DNA from 3 places in the Streptomyces sp. NPDC032822 genome. Region 1 is predicted to be linked to each of the others. Evidence: riboswitches for the same ligand, from Rfam matches in the RefSeq annotation. Region 1 holds a riboswitch; each other region holds the start of a gene.
What was found. A riboswitch is a leader RNA that binds a small molecule or an ion and turns the genes downstream of it on or off. The one in region 1 is predicted to bind cyclic di-AMP.

Region 1 (3,222 bases):
GGCAGCGGGAACTGAAGACCGTACGGGAGGAGTTGCCCGCGTACACGGCGGCGGGCTGGCTGACGCCGGCCGAGCCGTACGCGCTCGGCTCGATGCGGGCCCGGCGAGTGGCCCGCCAGCACGCCCGGCGGCACTTCGGGCGGGCGGCGGGGCGGGCGGTGGCGCAGTACGAGGCGTACGCGACATCGCTGGCGTTCCTGCGACACCGGGGCCGACTGGGCCGGGCGGACGCCGACTTCCTGGTCCGGGAACGGGAGTTGCTGGCGGAGCTGTGGTGGCGGCGGGAGGTGGCACGTCCGGCGCTGGACCACGCGGCCCGGGCGACGGCACCCCCGGTGGCCGTGGCCGCGCCGCCCTGGCCGGTGTACGGGGTGTACGGCTACCCGGCGACGACACCGGCGTACCCGACAGCAACGCCGTACCCCTACAACCCGTACCGGACCTGACCGAAAACCTCAGGCACAAAAGACATGACCACCATGAAATGCACGAAAGACCGGCGGCCCTGACACCGGGGGGATGATGTCAGGGCCGCCGGGCACAGAGGGGCCGACCCTGGCCCCCCTTCCCAACCTTGGACTACCTCAGGGGTTGAGCCCCTTGCTGCGCAGCCACGCCATCGGGTCGATGCCCGACGAGTCGCTGCTGCCGGCGTGGACCTCAAGGTGCAGGTGCGCACCGGTCACGTTCCCCGTGGCGCCCACGCGGCCGATCACGTCACCGGTGGCGACCTTCTGGCCGACACTGACGCTGATCGACGACTGGTGGGCGAACCAGAGCTCGGTGCCGTCGTCGAGGGTGAGGACGGTCTTGTAGCCGTACGACCCGTCCCAGCCGGCCTGCGTGATCGTGCCGGAGTGCACGGCCTTGATGAGGGTACCCGTGGGCGCGGCGAAGTCGAGGCCCGTGTGGTAGCCGGAGGACCACAGGGAGCCGGCCTGACCGAAGGTGGAGGTGATCGTGTACGACGAGGTCGGCAGGGTGAACTGCTTGGCCAGCTGGACCAGGCGCGCGGCCTCGGCCTTCTTGTCGGCCTCTTCCTTCGCCTTCTTCTTCGCGGCGGCGGCCTTGTCCTTGGCCGCCTTCTCCGCCTTGGCGACCGCCTCGGCGGCCTGCTTCTCGGCGGCGGCAGCGGCCTGGGCGGCGGCCTTGGTCTCGGCCTGGTCCTGCTGCTGCTCGGCCTGGGCCATGATCCGGGCGCGCAGCACCTCGCCAGCGTCGGATCCGCTCTCCTCGGTATCGGCGGAGACCGTGCCGACGCTGCTGAGCGCGGTGGTGTCCTCGGCGGAGCCCGAGTCGTCGGAGATCAGGGAGCCCACGTTGGGCAGGTCGGGGATGGAGATCGACACCGGCGGCTTGCCGGTCTGCGCGCTGGCCATGCCGCCCGCGCCGACTGCGGCTATGACACCGACGCCGAGGACGGTGGAGCTGCGGGCGAGACCGCCACGCTGCTTGGCCACGCGGTGCCGGCCACGAACGGGGCGGAGGGACTCCTCGGTGGGATTCCACTCCGTCCAGGGGCCCTCGTCGGTGCGATAGGTGCCGTAGCCGAAGGTCTCGCTGTCACGCTGGCCCGGCACGAACGGGGCTTCTGGGGCAGGCGGGTTGGACGCCACGTGGGCGTGCTCCTTTCCTTCCTTCTCGCCTACCGGGTTAGCTGACGGGTTCGGAGCAGGAAGGTCTCCTACGCGCGTATACCGGCCGTGGTTCCACGGTGGCATCCGCGCGATTCACCCCAAGTAGTGGTTCCCCGGTTCCTTGCAGGATTCGGCGCGTGAGCACGGAGCCGTCTCTTGTGACGGCTGGGACGACCGCGCTGCGTTATCGAACGTTAATAGACCCGGGGCCTCGATTCCAAGCTGTTCCACTTGATCATTAAGCTTTCCGCCGGGAACTTACGGCCCATGACCGGCGAAAAACGGGCGAGTTGACCGAACCTCAGCACCTTCACAGCGATTGACAGGATGTCAGCTGCGATGCGGAGGGCACTCACCCGGTCACCTTCCGTCATTCCAACGGGAGAGCCGGACACACCAAAGGCCGGAACCCATTTCTGGATTCCGGCCTTTGGCCTTCAGTAGCGGGGACAGGATTTGAACCTGCGACCTCTGGGTTATGAGCCCAGCGAGCTACCGAGCTGCTCCACCCCGCGTCGTTGTGACTCCAGTGTACGCCATTCGCGGGACGTCGTTCACCACGGTGTCAGCCACCCGGATTGCCGGCGTGCGTGAGCGTCTCCCAGGACACGAACAGGTCGTCGGTACCGGCGGGCCGGTGTTCCTCGGCGAGCTTGTGCGCGACCGGGACATCGACGTCGAGCCGGTCCTCCAGGTGGTTGAGGGCGACCTCCAGGTCCGGTCCCATCGTCCGCTCCACCTTCCCGCCGCACAGCCAGAGGGGCGCGGACTCGCCGGCCTGGTAACGGGAGTGGAAGTCGAGGGTCACCGCCAGCCGGTCCTTGACCTCGCCGTACAGGTCGACGCCCTGGTGCCAGGCGGTCTCGGCGACGTGGGCGGTGGCGGCGATCGAGTAGCCGACGTGCTTGAAGTTGCGGCAGGTCTCCTGGGAGATGCCGTCCTTGTACGTCGCCTGCCCGAACCAGTAGGCCGTCAGCTTCTGCGCGTTGTCGTTGCTCGAACCGGGCGGGGTGAGTGGGACGCCGCCGTCCTTCTCCAGGTAGAAGTAGGCGGGTACGCGCTCCCGGAAGCGTTCCAGGGCGTGGCCGAAGGCCGCGTGGTCGTCGAGGAAGACGGCGATGCCGATGGCCGCGTCCGTCATCACGAGGTCCCAGTTGCCGTTGAAGTCCGGGACCTTCTTGGTGACTTCGGGCAGATAGACGTTCCGCAGCATTCCCTCGAACCGCCGTACCCGGTCCGCCGGCCACCCGCCCCCCGGCGTGTGCCGCACGATCTCGGCGGCCCGCGCCCAGGTCGCCCCGGCCCAGCCCGTCTGCAGCCCGGCGTTCTCCTCCGTGTGCCGTCTCATCGTCGCGGACCAGGCGTCCATGATCTCCCTGGCCTTCACCGCGTGCTGCGGCTTGCCGGTGACGCTGAACAGCAGGGCCTGCGTGTACGCGGCGATGGCGTCCTCGCGCTCCTCCACGCAGCCGTGCCCGGCCTTGTCGCCGGCGGGGCAGGCGACGGTGGCGTACGGCTGGGCCCGGTACTTGTACGCCCCGTACTTGCTGTCCCGCATGCCCAGGTACGCCTTCAGCCACGGCTG
Region 2 (3,222 bases), on a different contig from region 1:
CGCCGACTCCGCCGTCTGGACCTTGCCCGACCGCGAGGGCTGGCGGCTGTCCCAGCTGCACGGCCGCTGGGCCGCCGAGTCCCGGCTCACCAGCTCCTCCCTCACCTACGGTGAGAAGGTCATCGGCAGCCGGCGCGGCCACACCGGACACCAGCACCTGCCCTGGGTCGCCCTGGACACCGACGCGACCGAGGAGCGCGGCGAGGTCTACGGCTGCGCCCTCGGCTGGTCCGGCTCCTGGCGCATCGCCGTCGCCCAACTCCCGGACACGCGCGTACAGATCACCGGTGGGGCCGGCCACGACGAGTCCGGGCTGCTCCGGCTGGCGGCGGGGGAGTCCTTCACGACGCCCGTCTTCGCCGGCCTGTGGAGCGACGCCGGCTTCGGCGGGGCCAGCCGCGCCTGGCACGCCTACCAGCGCGCGTACGTCATCCCGGACGCGGACCAGGACCGGCCGGTGCTGTTCAACTCCTGGGAGGCCACGGAGTTCGACATCTCCGAGGAGCAGCAGGGCGTGCTGGCGCGGCGGGCCGCGGCGATCGGCGTCGAACTGTTCGTCGTCGACGACGGCTGGTTCGGGACCCGCACCAGTGACCGCGCCGGCCTCGGCGACTGGAAGCCCAACCCGGACCGCTTCCCCGGCGGGCTCAAGCCGCTCGCCGACTCCGTGCAGGCGCTCGGCATGCGGTTCGGCATCTGGGTGGAGCCCGAGATGGTCAACCCGGACAGCGACTTGTACCGCGCCCATCCGGACTGGGTGCAGTACCAGCCGGGACGAAAGCGGACGGAACTCCGCAATCAGCTCGTACTGAATCTCGCGCGCGAGGATGTCCAGGAGTACCTCTGGGAGCAGCTCCACGAACTGCTCTCCAGTGCCCCGATCGACTATGTGAAGTGGGACTTCAACCGCTGCTTCACCGACGCGGGCTGGCCCGGCGAGCCCTACCCCCAGCGCCTCTGGGTCGATCATGTGCACGCCCTGTACCGCCTGTTGGACCGGCTGCGGGCCGCCCACCCGGGCGTCGCCTTCGAGTCCTGCTCGGGTGGCGGCGGGCGGATCGACCTCGGGGTGATGAGCCGTACGGACCAGGTGTGGACCTCCGACAACACCGACCCGCTCGACCGGCTCGCCATCCAGCACGGCTTCACCCAGATCCACCCCGCCCGGGCCATGGCCGCCTGGGTCACCGACAGCCCCAATACCCAGCTCAACGGCCGGGTCAGCTCGCTGCGGTTCCGTTTTGTGAGCGCCATGGCCGGGGTGCTCGGGGTGGGCGGGGATCTCGCCGAGTGGACCGAGGAGGAGCTCGCCGAGGCGCGCGAGTGGGTGGATCTCTACAAGGAGATCCGGCCTCTCGTGCAGCGTGGCGACCTCTACCGGCTGCGGCCTCCGACGGGCGGGTCGAGCGCCGTGCAGTACGTGCTCGGCGACGAGACCGTCGTCCTCGCCTGGCTCCAGGCGCAGCACTACGGCGAGCCCGTGCCGGCGCTGCGGCTGCGGGGGCTCGACCCGGCGGCGTCGTATGAATGCCGCGAAACGGGCGAAGTTCACCGAGGTGCCGTTCTGCTGCATCACGGACTGCGGACGGGGCTGCGCGGTGACCTCGATGCGACGGTTCTCCGGCTGCGTCGTATCTAGGGCTTCTGCCCGAATTCCACACCTTCGCTCCAACTCCTTCTGGAATAAAGGAACCTGTGAATGTGCCACGTGAGGAGCGTCATATTCGTGACCGTGTGTCGCTCGTCATGTGCACGTAATCGGTGCCGTTTTCAAGGGAGTTTGACCGTGGCGGTCACCCTGTAATGCACACAGGGTGACCGGGAATTCTCTCAGGCGGCCGACAGGTGGCCATGCACAGGGAACCACTTACTTGTCCCTTTGCGTCTCGGTCGCTTACGTTCGCCCCGATCCGGACGGACGCCCAATCCTGCCGCCGCCCGGAGACCGCTCACACTCACCCGTCCTTGGCAGGAGCGGGGGACCCACAGGTACAACCGCCTGTTCCGGTCTCCGGAACGGCTAGGGGTTAAGCCGTACTTCGGTACGGCCGGGCATCTCCAGTCCGCACCCGACAGCTCACCTCGCAGGCGCCGGAGAGGAATTCGTCATGCCCGCGAAGGGTAAGCACCGCCGCCCGAAGTCCCAGCGCTTCACCCGTTCCATAGCCGTCGCCGGAACCGGTGGCGCCGCACTCGCCCTGCCGCTTCTCGGTGCCACCGGCGCGCATGCCGCCACCCCGCAGTCCGTCTCGGAAAAGGCCGTCGACTCGTCCGTTCCGACCACCGTGAAGAAGGTGGCCGAAAAGGCGACGGCCGAAAAGAAGGAGACCGCGCGGACCTCCGGCGCGAAGACCTACTCCGTGCGAGCCGGTGACTATCTCTCGAAGATCGCGGACGAGGAGAACGTCACCGGTGGCTGGCAGAAGCTCTACTCCGACAACCGGCAGGCCGTCGGCGACGACCCGTCGCTGATCCACCCCGGGCTGAAGCTCACGCTCGGCAAGAAGGCCACCACGGGCACCTCCCCGTCCTCCTCCGGCTCCTCGTCGAAGTCGTCTTCTTCATCTTCTTCGTCGGGTTCATCTGATGCGTCCGCCTCGTCGAAGACCGAGTCGGCCACGCAGAGCGCCGACAACGGCAGCTCCAGCGGCTTCACCCTCCCGGTGAGCGGAGCCTCCGTCGGAACCGCCTACCGCGTGTCCGGCAGCATGTGGTCCAGCGGCTACCACACCGGTGTCGACTTCGTCGTCCCGACCGGCACCGCCCTCAAGGCCGTCGGCGCGGGCACGGTCGTCTCCGCGGGCTGGGGCGGCGCATACGGCAACCAGGTCGTCGTCAGGCTCGCCGACGGCTACTACGCCCAGTACGCGCACCTCTCCTCGCTCTCCGTCTCCAGCGGTCAGACCGTGACCGAGGGGCAGCAGCTCGGCCTCTCCGGTGCGACCGGCAACGTGACCGGCCCGCACCTGCACTTCGAGATCCGCACCACGCCGGACTACGGCTCGGACGTGGACCCGGTGGCCTACCTCCGCGCGAAGGGCGTCGCCGTCGGCTGACACCCTCCCCGCGCCCCAGGCGCCCCGCAAGCCACCGAAGGCCGGACCCCGATCCCCGGGTCCGGCCTTCGGTGTGTGCCCCTCCGGCACCTTCGCCCTCGCTCGCTCATGATCACTTCATTGCGGTCGTGTGGCAGGGGTGCTCCGAGGGTCGACAGCGGGGGGA
Region 3 (3,222 bases), on a different contig from region 1:
CGCTACGTCCTGCCCGAGTTCACCGAACGCACCAGTTCCGGCAGCCGGACGATGGATCCGTACTCGAAGCTGATGGAGGAACGGATCGTCTTCCTGGGCGCGCCGATCGACAACGTCTCGGCGAACGACGTGATGGCCCAGTTCATGTACCTCGAACACCGGGATCCGGACCGGGACATCTCGCTGTACATCAACTCCCCCGGCGGCACGTTCAGCGCGATGTCGGCGATCTACGACACGCTCCAGTACGTCACCTGCGACGTGGAGACCGTCTGCCTGGGCCAGGCGGGCTCGTCGGCCGCGGTGCTGCTGGCCGCGGGGACGCCGGGCAAGCGGTTCGCGCTGCCGAGCGCGCGGATGGTGATCCATCAGCCCGCGCTCACCGAGCCGGTGCAGGGACAGGCCAGCGATCTCGCCATCCAGGCCGAGGAGCTGACCCGCACCCGGACCCGGCTGGAGGAGATGCTCGTGCGGCACACCGGGCGGACGCCGGAGCAGGTGCACACGGACATCGAGCGGGACAAGATCCTCACCGCGCCGGAGGCGGTGGAGTACGGACTGGTGGACGAGCTCATCCCCAGCCGCAAGGCCTCGCGCCGCACACCCGGCCGGGGGTGAGCCGCGCATGCTGCCGGACCTGCCGCCGCTGCCCGCCCTGACGCGCGCCGAGGGTGAGCTGATCGACCGTTATCTCGACGCGGTCGACCTGCTCGGCCGGATCAACCCGGCCCGGCACGGCGACACCTACAGCGGTCTGCGCGCCGCCCAGGCACTGGTGACGAAGGCGGCCGAGCTGCGGGACGCGCTGGCGCTGATGCACCGTCGGGGCGAGCGCGAGGTGCACGCCGACACGCTGGAGCGGGCGCTGCGCGTGCTGGACGGGGAGCGCCGCACGGCTCGCGTCACGCTGCCGCCGCGCTCCGACAGTTGACGCCCCGCACCACCGGTCCGGCCGCGCGGCCCTCCCGAAGACGCGTCCGGACCGGCGCCGAAACGGACCAAACGGCGTACCCCCTAATGGGGGAGACGCGCGTCCCTTTTCCCGCCCGTCAGGGTTGCGCAACATGCGGAGACCGAAGGCGGAATGAGTTGTTCCGGTGCTGGTCCGGGGGTGCTCGGGGCCCTCGACACCCCTTCGAACACCAGGACGTCCACCCGAACGGGTGAGTGGTGAGTAACAACACAAATCCCCGGTTCCGTTGGGATTTTCGGACAAGCGTGGGCCAAGATCCCTGACTGACGACAAGCCCCCGCCGCAGCGGCGGGGCGATCCGGGCGGACGCCGAGTCCTGCCGCCGCACGGATGACCGGTCGACAGAAGTGGATCGGCAGGAGTGGAGGACCCAAGCACGACGGGTCGCCGGGACGGTCACGCCATGACCGGGTCGAGCAGCCCTTGGGGTGAAGCCGCAGCAGCGGCCGGGCAACTTCGCCAGCCCGAATCCGACAGGTCATCCTTCACAGGCGGCTGACGAAGGGTTGCGCATGACTGCGCTCAATCGTGTCCCGTCGCTGATGGTCCGGGCCGGTACCGCCTCGGCCCTCACCATCGCCGCAGTGGGCGGCTCCATCGTGGTCCCGGGTGTCGCCTCCGACGCCGCGGCCGCCACGCCGGCGACGAAGGCACTCAAGATCGCGGCCTCCAAGAAGGGCTCCCCGTACAAGTACGGGGCCACCGGACCAAGCCGCTTCGACTGCTCCGGGCTCACGCTGTACTCGTTCAAGAAGGCGGGCAAGAAACTGCCCCGCACGGCGGCCCAGCAGTACAACAAGACACACCACATCTCCTCCAAGGGCCGCAAGGCCGGAGACCTGGTGTTCTTCCACTCGGGTTCGAGCGTCTACCACGTCGGCATCTACGCCGGGAAGGGCAAGATCTGGCACTCCCCGAAGACCGGGGACGTGGTACGACTGCAGAAGATCTGGACCAAGAGCGTCTGGTACGGCCGGGTCAAGTGACCCTCCTGGAGGGGGCGGCGGCGGTCCGACCCGCCGCCGCCCTCTTCGGGGCTTCACGCAGGGCGCGTCGCGGAGCCTGACGTACGGCCCGAAGCGCGCTACGGCTCCTGCTGCCCCGCAGCCGTCACCGGCTCGGCCGGCACGGTCCACGGGAGTTCGATGAAGACGGTCTTGCCGCCCTCGCGGGTGGGCCGGACCCTCAGCTTGCCGCCGCACTCCGCGGTCAGCCAGCGGATGATCACCATGCCCCGGCCGTTGTCCTGTTGGACGGCGGCCGGCAGTCGTTGGGGGAAGCGCGGGTGGCTGTCGGTCACACCGATGCGCAGGTGTTCGTCACGGTCGAGCTCGATGTCCACCGTGAAGGTGGGTGACTGCCCGAAGGTGTGCTGTACGGCGTTGGTGGCGAGTTCGGAGACGATGAGCCGGATGGTGTCGGCCGCCTCCGTGTCCCCCGCCAGACCCCACTCGGCCAGGGTGGTGAGCACGTAGGAGCGGGCGGCGGAGACCGAGACGGGATCGCTCGACAGAGTGACGGATGCTTCCAGGTGGTCTGCCATGGCGACGTCGTCCCTTTCCCACAGGACCGTAGTCCGACACGAAGGCGGAGGTTCGAGTACGGTCCCGGACTGGTGCTTCGCCGCCAGAGTGCCATTACCGGAGCGGTCACGGGTGGCGATCCACCAAGATATGCATATATCTGTCGCTCGAAGCGGTGAACCCTGCGACGGCAGACCGTATATGGGTACCTCGGTTGGAGTAAGGAGTAGCCCCATGCAGAACGGACCCGCGGTGCGCCGCCGGAAGCTGGGTGCCGAACTGCGTGCGCTGCGCACCGGTGCGGAGCTCACCAGCGGTGAGGCGGCCCGGATGGTGGGCTGGCACCAGTCGAAGGTGAGCCGGATCGAGACCGGCGCCAGCGGGGTGAAACCGGCCGACGTCCGGTTACTCCTGGACGCCTACGGGGTGCACGACCCCCAACTGCGGGAGCTGCTTCTGATGTTGGCCGGCTCCGACGAGGGCGGCGGCCGGAGCCACTGGTGGCACGCGTACCGGGGGGTGCTGCCGCCCACCTACCGGGACTTCATCAGCCTGGAGTCACAGGCCGGCGCGATGCGCACGCTGGAGACCTCGGTCGTGCCGGGGCTGCTGCAGACCCCCGAGTACGCCCGGGCGGTGACGAAGGCGGCGGTGGACGGGCTGGACGACGAGAAACTGGACGCCCTGGTGGAGGTGCGGCTGGCCCGGCAGCACGTACTGCGGGCG

Region 2: another riboswitch for cyclic di-AMP. It lies ahead of ACZ5VD_RS07710 (M23 family metallopeptidase); the one in region 1 lies ahead of ACZ5VD_RS12510 (M23 family metallopeptidase).
Region 3: another riboswitch for cyclic di-AMP. It lies ahead of ACZ5VD_RS11830 (C40 family peptidase); the one in region 1 lies ahead of ACZ5VD_RS12510 (M23 family metallopeptidase).

What each region holds. Positions count from the first base shown of each region.
Region 1 is NZ_JBVIOL010000004.1:21,007-24,228, forward strand. Features, by position in the region: gene ACZ5VD_RS12505 (PrsW family intramembrane metalloprotease) at 1-446, shown strand, start outside; gene ACZ5VD_RS12510 (M23 family metallopeptidase) at 585-1,616, opposite strand; cyclic di-AMP (ydaO/yuaA leader) riboswitch at 1,628-1,783, opposite strand; tRNA gene ACZ5VD_RS12515 (tRNA-Met) at 2,079-2,152, opposite strand; gene ACZ5VD_RS12520 (alginate lyase family protein) at 2,203-3,222, opposite strand, start outside.
Region 2 is NZ_JBVIOL010000002.1:461,532-464,753, reverse strand. Features, by position in the region: gene ACZ5VD_RS07715 (alpha-galactosidase) at 1-1,639, shown strand, start outside; cyclic di-AMP (ydaO/yuaA leader) riboswitch at 1,947-2,106, shown strand; gene ACZ5VD_RS07710 (M23 family metallopeptidase) at 2,109-3,056, shown strand.
Region 3 is NZ_JBVIOL010000003.1:606,233-609,454, forward strand. Features, by position in the region: gene ACZ5VD_RS11820 (ATP-dependent Clp protease proteolytic subunit) at 1-618, shown strand, start outside; gene ACZ5VD_RS11825 (hypothetical protein) at 626-931, shown strand; cyclic di-AMP (ydaO/yuaA leader) riboswitch at 1,349-1,482, shown strand; gene ACZ5VD_RS11830 (C40 family peptidase) at 1,486-1,959, shown strand; gene ACZ5VD_RS11835 (ATP-binding protein) at 2,058-2,516, opposite strand; gene ACZ5VD_RS11840 (helix-turn-helix domain-containing protein) at 2,731-3,222, shown strand, end outside.